3 regions of the Rhizobium sp. CFBP 8752 genome follow, and region 2 is predicted to be linked to each of the others. Evidence: predicted binding sites of a transcription regulator. Region 2 holds the regulator's gene; each other region holds the start of a gene.
What was found. Region 2 encodes LexA, which represses DNA repair genes until DNA is damaged. Its sites were predicted from a motif close to TGTTCNNNNTGTGTTCNG; they were not measured.
Positions count from the first base shown of each region.

Region 1: the regulator LexA is predicted to act here: its motif matches at 2,754-2,771, upstream of def (peptide deformylase).
Region 3: the regulator LexA is predicted to act here: its motif matches at 3,082-3,099, upstream of IFT59_RS17220 (YifB family Mg chelatase-like AAA ATPase).

Region 1 covers NZ_JACYUZ010000003.1:178,889-184,617, reverse strand. The annotation lists gene IFT59_RS16835 (hypothetical protein) at 1-430, shown strand, start outside; gene truA (tRNA pseudouridine(38-40) synthase TruA) at 418-1,182, opposite strand; gene fmt (methionyl-tRNA formyltransferase) at 1,182-2,117, opposite strand; gene def (peptide deformylase) at 2,176-2,691, opposite strand; gene IFT59_RS16815 (DNA recombination protein RmuC) at 2,888-4,009, shown strand; gene IFT59_RS16810 (ribokinase) at 4,059-4,961, shown strand; gene IFT59_RS16805 (EF-hand domain-containing protein) at 5,056-5,729, opposite strand, start outside.
Region 2 covers NZ_JACYUZ010000001.1:1,761,489-1,767,217, forward strand. The annotation lists gene eno (phosphopyruvate hydratase) at 1-1,207, opposite strand, end outside; gene kdsA (3-deoxy-8-phosphooctulonate synthase) at 1,336-2,181, opposite strand; gene IFT59_RS08460 (VOC family protein) at 2,186-3,061, opposite strand; gene lexA (transcriptional repressor LexA) at 3,254-3,973, shown strand; gene IFT59_RS08470 (ComEC/Rec2 family competence protein) at 3,954-5,729, opposite strand, start outside.
Region 3 covers NZ_JACYUZ010000003.1:259,463-265,191, forward strand. The annotation lists gene IFT59_RS17210 (peptide chain release factor 3) at 1-864, opposite strand, end outside; gene dut (dUTP diphosphatase) at 955-1,425, shown strand; gene IFT59_RS17220 (YifB family Mg chelatase-like AAA ATPase) at 1,459-2,991, opposite strand; gene gshB (glutathione synthase) at 3,165-4,115, opposite strand; gene IFT59_RS17230 (YraN family protein) at 4,228-4,599, opposite strand; gene rsmI (16S rRNA (cytidine(1402)-2'-O)-methyltransferase) at 4,609-5,550, opposite strand.

The sequences.
Region 1 (5,729 bases), on a different contig from region 2:
GCGGATGATGTTTCTGCAGGCAATGCCGCCGGGCACGAAGACCGGTGGCCTGTTCTTCTTCCGGCTCGGCATGCTGGAGGCGATCGACTGGATCCTGCCTCTCATTCTGGTGGGCATCGTCTGCGCGCTGTTCGGGCTCGGCAAGAAATTCCCGACGATGGTGATCGTGGTCAACTGGCTGTCCGTGCCGTTTGCTTATGCCTATGCGGTTCTGGCGGCAGCCTTCATCCTGCCGATCGGCATGACCGGATTTCTGGCGCTCCTGCACCTGTCGCTGCTGATTGCCGTCGTCGTCGCGCTGACGCGAGTGATGCGCATGCTTTGCGGCCCGCAGCCGCTGCTGGTGACGGCGCTGGTGATGGTGCTGATCGTGCCGGACATGCTTCTGTCCGAGGTGCTGCAGCGGTTCCTGGGCGTCTATCCGTCCTGACGGTCGTCAGGATAATCCACCTTCATGAAATAGAGGCCATCCGGCGGTGCCACCGGGCCGCAGCGCTTGCGGTCGCGTGCCTCGAGTGCTGCCCTAACGTCCTCGGGCGTAACCTTGCCTTGTCCGGCGATCTTCAGCGTGCCGGCAAAGGAGCGGATCTGGTTGTGCAGGAAGCTTTGAGCCGAAGCGCGGATCTCGATCAGATCGCCTGAGCGCGTCACGTCCAGCCGGTCGAGCGTCCGGACCGGGCTTTTCGCCTGACAGTGGGTGGAGCGGAAGGTGGTAAAATCATGATGCCCGACCAGCATCTGGGCCGCGGCATGCATCGCCTCGTGGTCGAGAGGCTTTGACACCCACCAGGCCCGGTTCGCCTCGAGCGCCAGAGGCGAGGGCCGGTTGAGGATGCGGTAGAGGTAATGCCGCTTGATGGCCGAGAACCTTGCATCGAAGGTCTCGTCGACGAGGCTGACATCGATGACCGAGACCTTTTCCGATGCCGTCATCAGGTAGGCGTTGACGGCGTTGCGCAGCTTGTACGGCACCCACTCGCGCGAAAGATCCGTATGAACCGTCTGGCCCCAGGCATGCACGCCGGAATCGGTCCGCCCTGCGCCACGGACCGATACCGTCTCGCCGGTCAGCTTCAGGATTGCTTTCTGCAGCGCGGCCTGCACCGAATGACCGTTGTCCTGAATCTGCCAGCCCACATAGGACGTGCCGTCATATTCGACGATCATCTTGTAACGCGGCATCAGGCGACCCGCATTCCGGCCGTGATCGCCGTGCCACGCAGGAAATCGGCCGCATCCAGCGGCTTGCCGCCGGCCTTCTGCAACCGCGTCAGGCACACCGCGCCATCGCCGCAGGCGATCGTGAGGTGATCGTCCAGCACGGTGCCGGCGTCTCCCTGTCCGGCGCCGATTGCGGACGAGATAACCTTGATCCGCTCCGGCTTACCGTTGATCTCGGCCTCGAACCAGGCGCCCGGAAACGGGGAGAGCCCGCGAATATGGTTGTGAACGTCGCGCGCGGGCCTCGAGAAATCGATGCGGGTTTCACCCTTGTCGATCTTCGACGCGTAGAGCACGCCGTCCTCGGACTGCGGTGTCAGCGGCAGGTCGCCGGCTTCGAGCTTCTCCATCGCCTCGACCATGGCACGCGCGCCCGTCAGCATCAGCCGGTCGTGCAACTCGCCTGCGGTCATGGCCTCGCCGATCTCGACTTCCTTTGTGAGCGCCACCGGGCCGGTATCGAGGCCCTTTTCCATCTGCATCACCATCATGCCGGTCTTGTCGTCGCCGGCCATGATGGCGCGCTGGATCGGGGCAGCACCGCGCCAGCGTGGCAGCAGCGAAGCATGGCCGTTGTAGCAGCCAAGCCGGGTGCCGGTCAGGATCACCTCGGGCAGAAGCAGGCCATAGGCAACGACCACGGCGACATCGGCCTTGAAGGACCTGAAGGTCTCGCGGTCTTCCTCGCTTTTGAAATTGAGCGGCGTCAGGACCGGAATGCCGAGCAGTTCTGCCGCCTGGTGCACCGGCGACTTGACGAGATCGAGCCCGCGGCGCCCGCCGGGACGCGGTGGCTGGCTATAGACCGCGACGATCTCGTGACCGGCCTGCTTCAGGTTCTGCAGTGTCGGCACGGAAAATTCCGGCGTGCCCATGAAGATGATGCGAAGAGACATGGACCTTTCGCGCCCGCAAGGAACGCGCCTTCAAACCGAGAGTGCCTTCAAGCGATGGCTAGACCGCCTTCGCCTTGGCAGCCTTGGTGAACCTCTTGACCACCATTTCGCGCTTCAGCCGCGATATATGGTCGATGAACAGCACGCCGTCCAGATGGTCGATCTCGTGCTGCAGGCAGGTGGCGAGCAGGCCATCGGCCTCGATCACGTGTTCCTTGCCGTCGCGACCGATATGCTTGACCGTCACGGAAGCGGGGCGCTCCACCTCGGCATAGTATTCCGGGATGGAAAGGCAGCCTTCCTCATACACCGATCGCTCGTCCGATGAGCGGATAATTTCCGGATTGATCACGACGATCGGGTTCTTCTCGTCCTCCTCGCGCGACACGTCGACCACGAGAATGCGGCGGGCAACGCCGATCTGGATCCCGGCAAGGCCGATGCCCGGTGCGTCATACATGGTTTCCAGCATGTCGTCCGCGAGCTTCAAAAGAGCATCGTCCACCCGTTCGAAAGGCTTGGACACCTGACGCAGGAGCGGATCGGGGAGAATGATAAGCGGCTTGATCGTCATGGCGATCCCATAACCTATCTTTTTCGCCGATGGAACAGGCCCGGATCGCCGTTTTCAATCGATGTTCCCGTTTTGATCTTTCCAATCCGCGGTTTTCTGCTAGCTTGCCGCCATGAATGACCTGTTCCCCGAGATTTCTCGTTTTCTGGAGAGCCAGCACCCACTGGTGCTGATGGCTGCTTCGTGCATCTTCGGCATGCTTCTGATGCTTCTTCTCATGCGTATTTCCGGAAGCAGCGGCCGTCAGGCGGAAGACGCAGAGGCCCGCATGGGCGAGTTGATGCGGATGCAGGGGGAAATGCAGGGCAGGCTTTCGGCGATGGGCGAAACGCTTGCCGCCCGCCAGGTCGAGCTCAGCCAGGTCGTCGGCCAGCGGCTCGATGGCATGACCCACCGTATCGGCGCTACCATTACCGAACAGACCAGATCCACCCATGACAACCTGCGCCAGCTGCAGGAGCGTCTGGCCGTCATCGACGCTGCCCAGAACAACATTCAGAGCCTAGCCAAGGATGTCGTGGGACTGCAGGCGATCCTCTCCAACAAGCAGACGCGTGGCGCCTTTGGTCAGGGCCGGATGGAAGCGATCGTTTCCGACGGCCTGCCGATGGGTGCCTTCGAATTCCAGAAGACGCTGTCGAACGGTTCGAGACCGGATTGCGTGATCCGCATGCCGAACGGCTTGCCACCGCTCGTCATCGACGCAAAATTTCCGCTGGAGGCATGGAATGCCTTTCGCGAATCCGCCGCACCCGAGGCGCGCCGGGCCGCATCCCAGCAATTTCGCCGCGACATGGAAGTCCATATCCGCGATGTCTCGGAGAAATATCTGATTGCCGGAGAAACGCAGGACACCGCCTTTCTCTTCGTGCCGTCGGAATCGATTTTTGCCGAGATCCACGAGCATTTCGAGGGCGTGATCCAGAAGGCGCAGCGCGCGAGGATCGTCATCGTCTCGCCGTCGCTGCTGATGCTGTCAATCCAGGTCATCCAGGCCGTGCTGAAAGACCAGCGCATGCGCGAACAGGCGCATCTGATCCAGGGCGAGGTGGCCTTGCTGATGGAGGATCTCGGTCGCCTCGACGAGCGGACCCGTAAGCTGCAATCGCATTTCTTCGCAGCCCAGAAGGACGTCGAGCAGATCGTGACGTCGACCGAAAAGCTCGGCCGGCGCGGTGCAAGGATCGAAGCGCTCGAACTGGAAGCACCAGTGGCCGCCCCGATACCCCACGCTGGACCAACCCCCGCAGCTCCGGCATCCGGCGCAGTCGAGAGCCGCACCGGATCGCTGCGCCTGAGGGTAGTTGACGAGGACTGATCCTCTCGGGCAGTGTCAGCCCGCATTTCACAAAACAGGCAGGCACAGCATGATTACCGTCTTCGGCTCCATCAACATGGATCTTATCGCAACGACGGAGCGGTTGCCGGGGCCGGGCGAAACGGTTGTGGGGTCAACCTTTGCGACGGCCTCCGGCGGCAAGGGTGCGAACCAGGCACTGGCCGCCCGCCGCGCAGGCAGCGACGTGCGCATGGTCGGCGCTGTCGGAAACGACGGTTTTGCAGACCCGGCGCTGGCTTTGCTCCAGGCATCCGGAACTGACCTGTCAGCGGTCACGCGGACAAACATTTCAACCGGCACAGCACTGATACTGGTCGGCGATGACAGCGGCGAGAACATGATCGCCGTCGTGCCCGGTGCCAATGGCACGATCGGCGAGGCGCAGGCGCAGGGCGCGGTGGAGGCCATGTCTCCATCAGACACGTTGATGCTGCAGCTCGAGATCCCGCCGGCAGCCGTCGAGGCGGCTCTGCGCGCAGCAAAGGCGAAGGGCATCCGGACGATGATCAACACCGCGCCGCTGACGGCTGATGCGGTTCGACTATCCGGCCTCGCCGATATCGTCGTCGCCAACGAGACCGAATTCGACCTTCTCGCAGGTTGCACGATCAGCGACGCCCAAGCGCGCGAAGAAGTTTTGCGCCGCCTTCACAGTGAGACCGGCCAGACGTTCGTGGTCACGCTCGGTAGCGAAGGTGTCGTTGCCATGCTTGATGGTGAAATCCTGTCGGCCAAGGGCCTGAAGATCGAGCCTGTGGACACGGTGGGCGCCGGCGATACGTTCTGCGGCTATCTGGCTGCAAGTCTCGATCAGGGGATAGGCTTTGCGGATGCCTTGCGGCGGGCAGCCGTTGCGGGCTCGCTTGCCTGCCTCGAAAGAGGCGCGCAGCCGTCTATCCCTGAGGTATCAGCCGTCGAGGCGCGGCTCTGAAAAGTTTCGGACAGTTGAAACGACTGGACCCGCCTCCCGGAAGGGAAGGCGGGTCCATCAGACGACTACCGGTCTAGTTCAGGGGGGCGTAGAACTAGAGGGGGCGGTCCGGCAGGTCGTCGATCGTGATCTGTCCGTCCTTGTTCGTGTCCATGCGGGCGAACAGCTTTTCAGTGGCCGCTGCGGCTTCTTCCTTGCTGATCTTGCGATCGCGGTTCTCGTCGATCATGCGGAACATGCCGGGGCCCATCATACCGTCGCCAGGTCCACCCCTCGGACCGCGATCGCGGCGAGCTTCCCGGCGCTCATGCCGGTCGTGGTGGCGGTCACGGGCCTGTTCGCGGTCGGCACGTGGTCCGTCAGCCTTGGGGCCCTCAGCCTTAGGGCCTTCACCCTCGGGTCCTTCTGCCATCGGGCCGTCTGCATCCGGGCCTTCGTCCTCAGCCTCTTCAGGCGTCGGCGGCGGGTTGTTCTTGCGGAACTCGGCCATCTTGTTGTCACGGAAATCAACCATTTCACCGCGAGTGATGGACCCGTCCTTGTTGAGGTCGATCTCGGCGAAAAGCGCTTCCTGGCGAGCGGTCAGCTCTTCCTTGGAAATCTTGCCGTCCTTGTTCGTATCCGCCTGCTTGAGAAGGCGAACGAACATTACATCCTGCATCATCGCAGCGCGTGGACCGCCATGCGGGCCGCCGTCAGGGCCTCCGCGTCGACCTTCATGGTGGCGTGGTCCGTCAGGGCCTGGTGCAGCGAAGGCGGGGATGGCTG
Region 2 (5,729 bases):
GCTGGTTGTACTTGGCCAGACGATCAGAGCGCGACAGCGAACCGGTCTTGATCTGTCCGCAGTTGGTGGCGACTGCGAGATCGGCAATTGTCGAGTCTTCCGTCTCACCCGAACGGTGCGACATGACGGCCGTGTAGCTTGCCTTGTGCGCTGTTTCGACAGCATCGAGCGTTTCGGTGAGCGAGCCGATCTGGTTGACCTTGACGAGGATCGAGTTGGCTGTGCCCTGACGGATCCCATCGCGCAGACGGGCCGAGTTGGTCACGAACAGGTCGTCGCCGACGAGCTGAACCTTGGAACCGATCTTGTCGGTGAGATACTTCCAGCCAGCCCAGTCGTCTTCCGACATGCCGTCTTCGATCGAGATGATCGGGTACTTGCCGGCAAGTTCTGCCAGGTAATCAGCCATTGCTTCGGGCTCGAGCGAGCGGCCTTCGCCTTCCAGCTCATACTTGCCGTTCTTGAAGAATTCGGTCGCTGCGCAATCAAGCGCCAGGTGGACGTCATCGCCCGGCCGGTAGCCGGCCTTTTCGACCGACTTCATGATGAAGTCGAGGGCTTCCGGCGCGCTCTTCAGGCCCGGCGCGAAACCGCCTTCGTCGCCGACATTGGTGTTGTGCCCCTGCGCTGCCAGTTCCTTCTTGAGGACGTGGAAGATTTCCGCACCCATGCGCACGGCATCCTTCAGCGTCTCGGCGCCGACAGGCATGATCATGAATTCCTGGAAATCGATCGGGTTGTCGGCGTGAGCGCCGCCGTTGATGATGTTCATCATCGGGACCGGCAGAAGATGGGCGGAGGCGCCGCCGATATAGCGATAGAGCGGCAGGCCGGACGATTCGGCTGCGGCCTTGGCAACGGCAAGCGAGACGCCGAGAATGGCGTTTGCACCCAGGCGCGACTTGTTCGGGGTGCCGTCGAGCGCGATCAGGGTCTTGTCGATGTGGATCTGGCTTTCGGCATCGAAGCCGCCGATCGCGTCGAAGATCTCGGTGTTGACGGCTTCGACAGCCTTTTCGACGCCCTTGCCACCATAGCGCTTGCCGCCATCGCGAAGTTCGACGGCTTCATGCGCGCCCGTGGAGGCTCCCGACGGAACGGCGGCGCGGCCCATCGAGCCGTCTTCCAGATAAACATCCACCTCGACGGTCGGATTGCCACGGCTGTCCAGAATTTCGCGAGCGATGATGTCGGTAATGGCGGTCAAGGGTCTCTCCTCGGTTAATGTGCGAGCCTGAATTCGCAGGCTCAGCGAACAGGCGTGTCATCGACATTGTGCGATCGTCGATGACACGCGGATTACAGTCCAGTCAATTCGGCGGTTTTTCGACGCCGTCAGCCTTTTGCGATGGCGTCGAAGGCCAGCAGCTTTTCCAGAAGGCGCGGCATGTCCTTCAGGTGGACCATGTTCGGACCGTCGGACGGTGCGTTGTCAGGGTCTTCGTGGGTTTCGATAAAGACGCCAGCAACGCCGACGGCGACGGCTGCCCGCGCCAGCGTTTCGACAAATTCGCGCTGGCCGCCGGAAGAACCGCCCTGGCCGCCGGGCTGCTGCACGGAATGGGTTGCGTCAAAAATAACGGGGCTTCCGAGAGCCGCCATGATCGGCAGCGAGCGCATGTCGGAGACAAGCGTGTTGTAGCCGAACGAGGCACCGCGCTCGCACAGCATCACATTGGGATTGCCGCTTTCGAGGAACTTCGCCTGGACGTTCTTCATGTCCCAGGGCGCCAGGAACTGGCCCTTCTTCACGTTGATCGCGCAACCCGTCTTTGCGGCCGCGACGAGCAAGTCCGTCTGGCGCGACAGGAAGGCGGGGATCTGCAGGATATCGATCGTATCCGCCACGAGAGCGCATTGCTCTTCAGTGTGAATGTCGGTCAGAACGGGAAAGCCGAATTCCGTCTTCAGATCGGCAAAGATCGCCATCGCGTTGTCCAAGCCGATGCCGCGCTTGCCGGAGATCGACGTGCGGTTGGCCTTGTCGAAGGAGGATTTGTAGACGAGGCCGATGCCGAGTTTCTTGCAGAGTTCGACAAGCGTGCCGGCGATCATGAACGCATGATCACGGCTTTCCATCTGGCAGGGACCGGCAATCAGCGAGAGCTTTGCCGTGTTTGAGAAAACGACTTTCGAACTCCCCTCGCCCACGGACACTTCAGAATTGACGGAGACTGTCATTTCACTATTCCTCGAAACCGAAAACCACACCTTGCCCCGGGGCTGCCGACACGATCACGCGGCCATCCCTGCGGATGAATGCGACGTCATTAGCAGCAAGGGTGATCTCTGTCACGGCGAGATCGGTGGTCTTGAAGATGATCCCGCGCGCAGCGAGGCGCGACGATAACAAGGGCTTCATCGAAGACCGGAACTCGTCGCTGAACGTGTCGTTGGATTGAATGCGGATGCCGGCATTGGCAGCTTCGATCCGCAGACCGTCTTTCCCTTGCTCGGGTTGCGTCTCGAACACGGTTTCGAAAAGCGGCAGAAACTCCAGCGGGTCATCTGCAGAAAAGACGATCTCTCGAAGGCCTGTAACGGCGTTTGCGTGCTCATCAAGACCACCGCGATCTGCCGGTAATGCGGCCATGCGCTGGCAGGAAAACAGCAAGATGTCATCGACCTCGGGGACTGCCGCGAACGCCAGACGGAATGAGACTTCGCTCTCCCCACCATCGGGCAACTGCATCGGGCGGGAGAACTGAAGCATCTCGCCCGCAGACATGTACCCGTCCACAAAACGGCTATGATCGGCCGCTGCATCCTGCGTCCCGACGACCACCGCCGATAGACCTTCCCTTTTCCGCTGGCCGCGAAAGCGGATGTCGCGATCGGTGAACACGTTGCCTCGTTTTGCCGCAAGCGAGGCTTGCCGACGGTTCACAATGGCCAGTGGCTCGAGGTACGAGCCATCCGCGAAGAATATGCAGGCATTGGCTGTGCCGAAAGGGTGAACACCTTCAGGTGCCACAGTAAAGCCGAGAGCGGTCAACCTCCCCCGCGCTGACGCCAGATCTGCAACGGGCAGAACCAAATGATCGACTGACTTGTTACCCACTTACACCCCCAAAGTCTTATTCCGCAGAACATTGGCTATCGCGGGAAACTCGGCAAGTGCTGCGCACGAACTGAATACGTGATCGAACGCTGAAATGAGACTATTCTTGAGCAAAAATTTGGGGCTTGCGGAACACAGATAGAACATATAGCGTCCGTTCTGCATTTGTTTCCAATTCTGAGGGTCCCGTCCATGCTGACACGCAAGCAACAGGAGTTACTTCTGTTCATCCACGAGCGGATGAAAGAATCAGGCGTGCCGCCGTCGTTTGACGAAATGAAGGACGCTCTCGACCTTGCATCGAAGTCCGGCATCCATAGGCTGATCACCGCGCTCGAGGAGCGTGGCTTTATTCGCCGTCTGCCGAACAGAGCACGCGCGCTCGAAGTGATCAAGCTGCCTGACGCCTATGTGGCGAACCTTCATCCGCGACGGGGTTTTTCTCCCAGTGTCATCGAGGGAAGCCTCGGCAAAACGCAACCGGTCGTCGCTCAGAAGCCGGCGCCGGTCATGGCGGACAATCCGTTCTCGACAAACATTCCGGTCATGGGTCGAATCGCTGCCGGCGTGCCGATCTCCGCGATCCAGAACAACACCCATGACATCGCCGTTCCGATCGAGATGCTGGGTTCCGGCGATCATTACGCGCTCGAAGTGAAGGGCGATTCGATGATCGATGCCGGCATCCTCGATGGCGATACCGTCATCATCAAGAATACCAGCACCGCAAGTCCAGGCGATATCATCGTTGCCCTGGTCGATGAGGAAGAAGCGACCCTGAAGCGGTTTCGCCGCAAGGGTGCCTCGATCGCACTGGAAGCGGCAAACCCGGCTTACGAGACCCGCATCTTCCCGCCCGACCGGGTGAAGGTCCAGGGCAAGCTTGTCGGCCTTATTCGCCGCTATCATTAAGAACGGTGTCATCCCGGAGATGCGCAGCAACAGCCTCCGGGATGCCAAAGTCGAGTTGTCGCGTTCGCCAGTCATAGAACCGGTGGACGGTCCACGGACGGCTTGAGGTCTGTGCGCTGTCTCGCATTGCCGCCGTAATCTTGATGTCTGGCGCTGTCGCGTTCGGAATAATGGTGATTTCCAGTGCGCCAGTCCGGCGCAACGTCCGCCCGCTGAGAAGCAAGGCGCCGGAGCGGCAAGTATCGAAGCGTGCGCCGGGCGAGACGATGATCCGACCGACATCGCAGGCAAGACCGGTGTATCGGTTGTCTTCGACGGTGACGATCCGGATGTCCTGAGCAGTCTGCGCCGCGCACAGGATTTTCGGCAGACAGGCGAATCGTCCGGGCTTCAATGCTTGAAGAAAACCCCTGACATATTCGATTTCCCGGCGCGTCAAATCCGGTCGCGAATGTGGTCCAGGTGGTCTGTCATCGCTTTTCGCAAGGCTGGCACCTCGCGCTGGTTCCGAAGAGGCAAGAACCGGCAAGGCGAGCGGTTGTTCTCCGGTCTCAAGCACCAGCGCTCGCCGCCATTGATCGTAGATAAATCCCGGCGGTCGGGTTCGATTGAGGGTGATCTTGTCATCCTGGATCAGTCCCACTGACGCGCCGTCTTCGGATATGACGATATCAGGCCTCGGCGCCGAGCCTGAGCGGACCGCAAAGAGCAAAGCCACCGCCATGAACAGCGCGCCTGTCAACCTCAGCGGCGTGCGCAGCAGCGTCAGAAGCAGAAAGCCTGCCGTCGCCAGAGGCAGGAAAAGCGGGTTCTGCCGGCCGATGGCAATATCGCCGCCCCATGCGGCGACGATCTCGGCAATGCGAATGACGATCCGCAGCCCCTCGCCCATGATGAACAGAACGGGAGCATCCAGCCCGAACGGCATCAGCAGCATGGCCACGAGACCTGCCGGCATCACCACGAAGGAAATGATCGGCATGGCCGCGAGATTGGCCGCGAGGCCGTAGGTGGTCAGATGGTGGAAATGCTCGATCGAATAGATCGACGTCGACGTACTGCCGATCAGCGACGTCACCACGATCCCGGCAATGAAATGCAACGTCGCCGCAATACCCGTTATCCAACGGTTGCTACCTTTTGTCTCCTCCTTTCCTTTCGCGAAATATCGCGTCCAGAGGGCGAACCCTGCCACCAGTGCCGCGGTTGCCGCAAACGACATCTGGAAACTCGGACCCAGAATCTCCGACGGCGAGATGGCGAGGATGATGATTGCCGAAAGGGCGACGTTGCGAAGGCTGATGGAGGGTCGATCGACGAGCACGGCGACCAGCATCACCGCCATCATGATATAGGCTCGCTCGGCGGAAACCCCGAACCCGGAAATCAGGTAATAGGCGGTCGCCATGACAAGCGCACCGAACGCGGCAAACTTCTTGATCGGATAGGCCTGCGCAAAGCCTGGAAACAGCGACAGGACGGAGCGGACGCCGACGAAGAAGATACCGGCTGCCAGCGCCATGTTGAGGCCTGAGATCGCGACGATATGGGCCAGCCCGGACAGACGAAGCGCCTCGGTCGTCTCACGGGAAATTGCACGGCGCTCGTCGGTCACGATTGCGGCAGCAAAAGCGCCCGCATCCCCCTTGACCGTATCGCGGATGCGATTGCCGATTGCGCTGCGAAGCGCAAAAAGCCCTCGCTGCATGTCCGACCATAACCCGGGTTGGTCATCGATCGCCGGTTGTACGCTAGG
Region 3 (5,729 bases), on a different contig from region 2:
CGTCATCTTGTCTTCGCTTGCATGCACGGTGCGGATATCGGCGACCTGGTCACGCGGCGGCGGCGCGAAATCGGCCAGTGCGGTGATCAGATCCCGGACGCCGAGATTGCGCAGCGCCGAGCCGAAGAAAACCGGCGTCATGTGACCTTCGAGAAAGGCCTTCCTGTCAAACGGGCGGCAGGCTTCCCGCGCCAGTTCGACTTCCTCGACGAAGGCCGCGCGTTCGTTTTCCGGCAGGCGGTCGGCGACGGCCTGCGGTCCGTTGACCGAGATCGCGTCCTCGCTGTCTGGACCACGCACCCGGTTATCGGCCAGGTGGTAGGTTCCGCAGAAGCTCTTGGAACGACCGATCGGCCAGGTGATAGGAGCCGTATCCAGCGCCAGCTTTTCCTCGACCTCGTCGAGCACTTCGAAAATGTCGCGGCTTTCGCGGTCCATCTTGTTGATGAAGGTGATGATCGGAATGTCGCGCATGCGGCAGACTTCAAACAGCTTCAGCGTGCGCGGCTCGATGCCCTTGGCGGCATCGATGACCATGATCGCCGCATCCACAGCCGTCAGCGTGCGATAGGTATCGTCCGCGAAGTCTTCGTGGCCGGGCGTATCGAGAATGTTGAAGACCTTGTCGGCATATTCGAACGTCATCACCGACGTCACGACCGAGATGCCGCGTTCGCGTTCGATCTTCATCCAGTCGGACCGCGTCTGGATGCGATCCTTCTTGGCCTTGACCTCACCGGCGAGCTGGATGGCGCCCCCGAACAGAAGCAGCTTTTCCGTCAGCGTTGTCTTGCCCGCGTCCGGATGCGCAATAATCGCGAATGTGCGGCGGCGGGAGACCGCCTCTGCAATGGTTTCGGCCATCTTTTATATCCTGTGAATTGCCGCGGTATCTAGCGACTAAAGCCCGCCATTGCAATTGACCTGCCGCGCTGCGGCGCAAAGTAATGGGCAATGACCATTCAAGCCCCCTCCTCACCCGTGCTCAATGTCCTGCGTCTGCCGCACGGGCAGAACCTGGATCTTCCCGCCTACGAGACATCAGGTGCTGCCGGCATGGACCTGCGCGCCGCCGTGACCGATGGCGAGCCGTTGACGATCGCACCCGGCAAGCGCGCCCTTGTGCCGACCGGCCTCGTGTTCGAGATCCCCTCCGGGTTCGAGGTCCAGATCCGCCCGCGTTCGGGGCTGGCGTTTAAGAACGGCATCACCTGCCTCAACACGCCCGGCACGATCGACAGCGATTACCGGGGCGAAGTGAAGGTTTTGCTGATCAATCTGGGCGACGAGGACTTCGTCATTACCCGCGGCATGCGGATCGCGCAGATGGTGATCGCGCCCGTGACCCAGGCGCGGATCGTCGAAGTTTCCGAGGCAAGTGAGACAGCACGTGGCGCCGGCGGGTTCGGATCCACCGGCGTCTAAAGTTCGTCAGAACCCCGTGACGTCTAAGGTCAATCAGGCGGATACGGTGGGCCGCTCCCCGGCCATCCGATACGAGATCGCCTCGGCGAGGTGAATTCTCCCGATACTATCCTTCGCGTCGAGATCGGCAAGCGTCCGCGCTACCCGCAGCACCCGATGGTAGCCGCGGGCGGAGAATTTGAGCTTCTCCGCCGCATCGCGCAACAATTGCAGCCCGCCCGGATCGAGTTCGGCGAATTTCTCGATCATGGCGGTGGAGCAACGCGCGTTGGTCAAAACCGTGTACTGGCCCTCGCCTTCGAAACGCTCTCTCTGCCTGTCTCGTGCGGCCGCCACCCGCCTTGCCACGCCGGCGCTTGGCTCCGCCGGAGCCGGGCGGATGAGATCGCTTGCCGAGACAGCGGGCACATCGATGCGGATATCGATGCGGTCCATCAGCGGGCCGGAGATACGTGCCTGATAATCCGAAGCACAGCGCGGGCCACGAGCGCAGCTATGCCCCGGTTGTCCCGCCATACCGCAGCGACACGGGTTCATCGCGGCGACGAGCTGGATGCTCGCCGGATAGGAGACCCGATGATTGGCCCGGGCGATGACGCATTCGCCTGTCTCCAGAGGCTGGCGAAGCGCATCGAGAACCTGGGGCGAGAATTCCGGAAACTCGTCGAGAAAAAGAATGCCGTGATGCGCGAGCGATGCTTCTCCGGGCCTCGCGCGCAGACCGCCGCCGACCAGTGCCGCCATCGTGGCGGAATGGTGCGGCATGCGATAGGGCCGCCGATCCGACAGCTTTCCGCCCGAAAGCTGGCCGGCGATGGAGTGGATCATCGAGACTTCGAGCAGTTCGGTGGCCGATAGCGGCGGCAAGATCGACGGAAGGCGGGCGGCAAGCATCGATTTGCCCGAACCGGGCGGACCGACCATCAGGAGGTTATGGCCGCCGGCAGCTGCCACTTCGAGCGCGCGTTTGGCGCTTTCCTGGCCCTTGATATCGACGAGGTCAGGCAGATTGGCAGGTGGTGCACGGACGGCCGGTTGAGGCCGCGACATGACCTGCGTACCGCGGAAATGGTTGGCGAGCGCGATCAGGCTGCGTGGTGCGAGAATATCGACGCCGGGGCCTGCCCAGGCCGCTTCAGCGCCACTCTCTGCCGGGCAGATCAGGCCCTTTCCGATTGCGTTGGCGCTGATCGCTGCCGGAAGCGCACCGGCGACGGCTGCAAGCGTTCCATCGAGGTTCAGTTCGCCGATCACCACATAGTCAGCCAGCATGTCGCCTGGAACAGCACCGAGCGCCGCCATCAGGCCCAATGCGATCGCGAGGTCGAAATGGCTGCCTTCCTTGGGCAGGTCCGCCGGGGCGAGATTGACCGTGATCTTCTTCGGCGGCATGGCGAGACCCGAGGCATGCAGTGCTGCCTGCACCCGCTCGCGGCTTTCGGCCACCGCCTTATCGGGCAGGCCGACGATATGCATGCCGATCTTTCCAGGTCCGATCATGACCTGCACATCGACCGGAATGCCTTCGATTCCCTGAAATGCTACCGTTCTGATACGCGCGACCATTCCGACCCGCCCACATGCGCAAGCTAAGGTGGGGATATTCCCGCCTACCGTGCTACAGGTTGAAAGCTTGCACGATTGCTGGCGGATTTCAAGAACAGGCAGTGAACAATTTCGCGCATGAGACGAAGACAGCGTGCATCAGGTTGCATAACAAGAACAGATGTGAACGGTTGTCAGCTCTGCTTGGCGTCGATTGCATCCCACATGAGGCTCGCGACGTCAGCACCGCCGAACTTCTTCACTTCGCGGATGCCTGTCGGAGACGTGACGTTGATCTCGGTCATGTAATCGCCGATCACGTCGATACCGACGAAGATGAAGCCGCGTTCACGCAGAGCCGGCCCGATACGGGCGCAGATTTCCTTTTCGCGCGGCGTGATATCGGTCGCCTCGGCACGTCCGCCGACATGCATGTTGGAGCGGCTGTCGGTTTCCGCGGGCACGCGGTTGATCGCGCCGACCGGTTCGCCGTCAACGAGAAGAATGCGCTTGTCGCCCTTGCGCACGGCCGGCAGGTAGGCCTGCGCGATATAGGGTTCGCCGCGATACATCTGGCCGAACATTTCGAGTAGCGAGGTAAAGTTGCGATCATCGCGGGCGGAATGAAACACGCCGGCGCCGCCATTGCCGTAAAGCGGCTTCAGGATGATATCGCCGAGCTCTTCGCGGAACTTGGCAATTTCAGCCGGGTCACGGGAGATCAGTGTCGGCGGCATCAGGTCGGCGAATTCGGTGACGAAGATCTTTTCCGGCGAGTTGCGCACCCAGGCCGGATCATTGACCACGAGCGTCTTTGGATGAATGCGCTCCAGAAGATGGGTCGATGTAATGTAGCCCATATCGAAGGGCGGATCCTGGCGAAGCTGCACGACATCCATCGTCGACAGATCGGTCGGCTGCTTTTCGCCAAGGGTAAAGTGATCGCCCTTGATGTCACGCACCTGCAGCGGCTCGAGGGCTGCAAAGATGCGGCCGTCGCGCATCGTCAGGCGGTCGGGCGTATAGTGGAACAGCTCGTAACCGCGCGATTGCGCTTCGAGCGCCATGGCGAATGTGGAATCGCCGGCAATGTTGATGCCGGAAATGTGGTCCATCTGAAATGCGACCGTGCGAATTTTCGCCATGACTTCAGCCCCCTAGGATTGGCCCGCCTGATGTAGGACGACGAACCCCGAAAGGCAACCGTGGCCGGGATATTCCGACAGGGCCGCGGCAAGGCCTATGCTGAGGACGGCCCTAGAACGCATCCTGGAAATGGCGAGGAAACCTTCCCGGCAAGACGGCGATGATGTCGTATCGCTGCGATAACCCGGATACGTCCTTGCGTTTCTGCAGCCAGAGATCGCTCGCGGCCCGGATCCGTTTCTGAGATGCGAAGGAGACGGCGTCGAGCGCCTGCATCTCGGATCGTCTAGCCTTCACCTCGACAAAGACCACGAGATCGCGCTTGCGGGCGATGAGATCGATCTCGCCCAGTTTCGTGCGGTGGCGAAGGGCGAGGATGCGATAGCCTTTCAGCAGGAGATAGGCAGCAGCGACATATTCCGAGACATGGCCGCGGCGCTCTGCCTTGCGACGTCTGGCGCCGATCTCATCCCGTTGTGCCATCGCGATCCATCAGGTCCCGTTCTTCATGGCGATCAGGCGCTGATAGAGATCCTTGCGCGGCAGGCCGGTGATCCTTGCCGCTTCAGTCGCAGCCTTTGCGGTCGGATGCGTTTTGGAAAGGTCCTGCAGGATGGCATCGACCTCCACCTCGCCCGGCGCCTCTTCAGGTGCTGGAGGTTCGATCAGAAGGACGATCTCGCCCTTGACGTTGTGGCCGTCACCGTAATGGGCGGCAAGCTCGGCCAGCGTGCCCCGGCGAAACTCCTCGTAGGTCTTGGTGAGTTCCCGGCAGACGCAGGCAAGCCGGCTGCCGCCGAGCACATCGGCTGCAGAAACGAGCGTGTGGGCAATGCGATGGGGAGATTCAAACAGGATCAGCGTTGCCGGGATCTTTGAAAGTTCCGCAAGCCGGTCGCGGCGGGCTTTATCCTTGGAAGACAGAAAACCGACGAACAGGAAAGCATCCGACGGCATGCCGGAACCGACGAGGGCCGCAAGCGGGGCAGATGCGCCGGGGATGGGCACGACACGATAACCCGCATCGATCGCCATCTGGCCGAGCCGATAGCCGGGATCCGACACCAGCGGCGTGCCCGCATCGGAAACCAGCGCCACGGACTTGCCGGCTTCGAGTGCCGCAATCAGCTTCGGCCCGGCTTCGTTGGCATTGTGCTCGTGGTAGGAATAAGGGCGATTGACGATGCCGTAACGATCGAGCAGCACGCGGGTCACCCTTGTGTCCTCGCAGGCCAAAACATCGGCGCCGGACAGGGTTTCGAGCGCGCGCAGCGTGATATCGCCGAGATTGCCGATCGGGGTGGCGACAAGATAGAGCGCCGGTTCGATGGGGCGGGACGCGATGAACGTGTTGCCGACGCGATAGCCGCGCTGTCCCTTGACGGGTTCGGCAGCGATTTCGGTGGATTGCTCTGAAGTTTGGTCGAGGGTCATCGCCTGTTATGGTCGAGGCCGCAGGCTTCGGCAAGCAGAGGCGGGCGATGTTTTGCGCGTCCGGTTTCGCCGCGTTGCGTTTTCTGTGTGCAAGTGCGGTATGAACAAGCAATTCAAATGGCGGGCAGACGGTTCTGCTCTTGCTTTCGCATCCGAATGTCTGCCATTTTGCCCGTCCA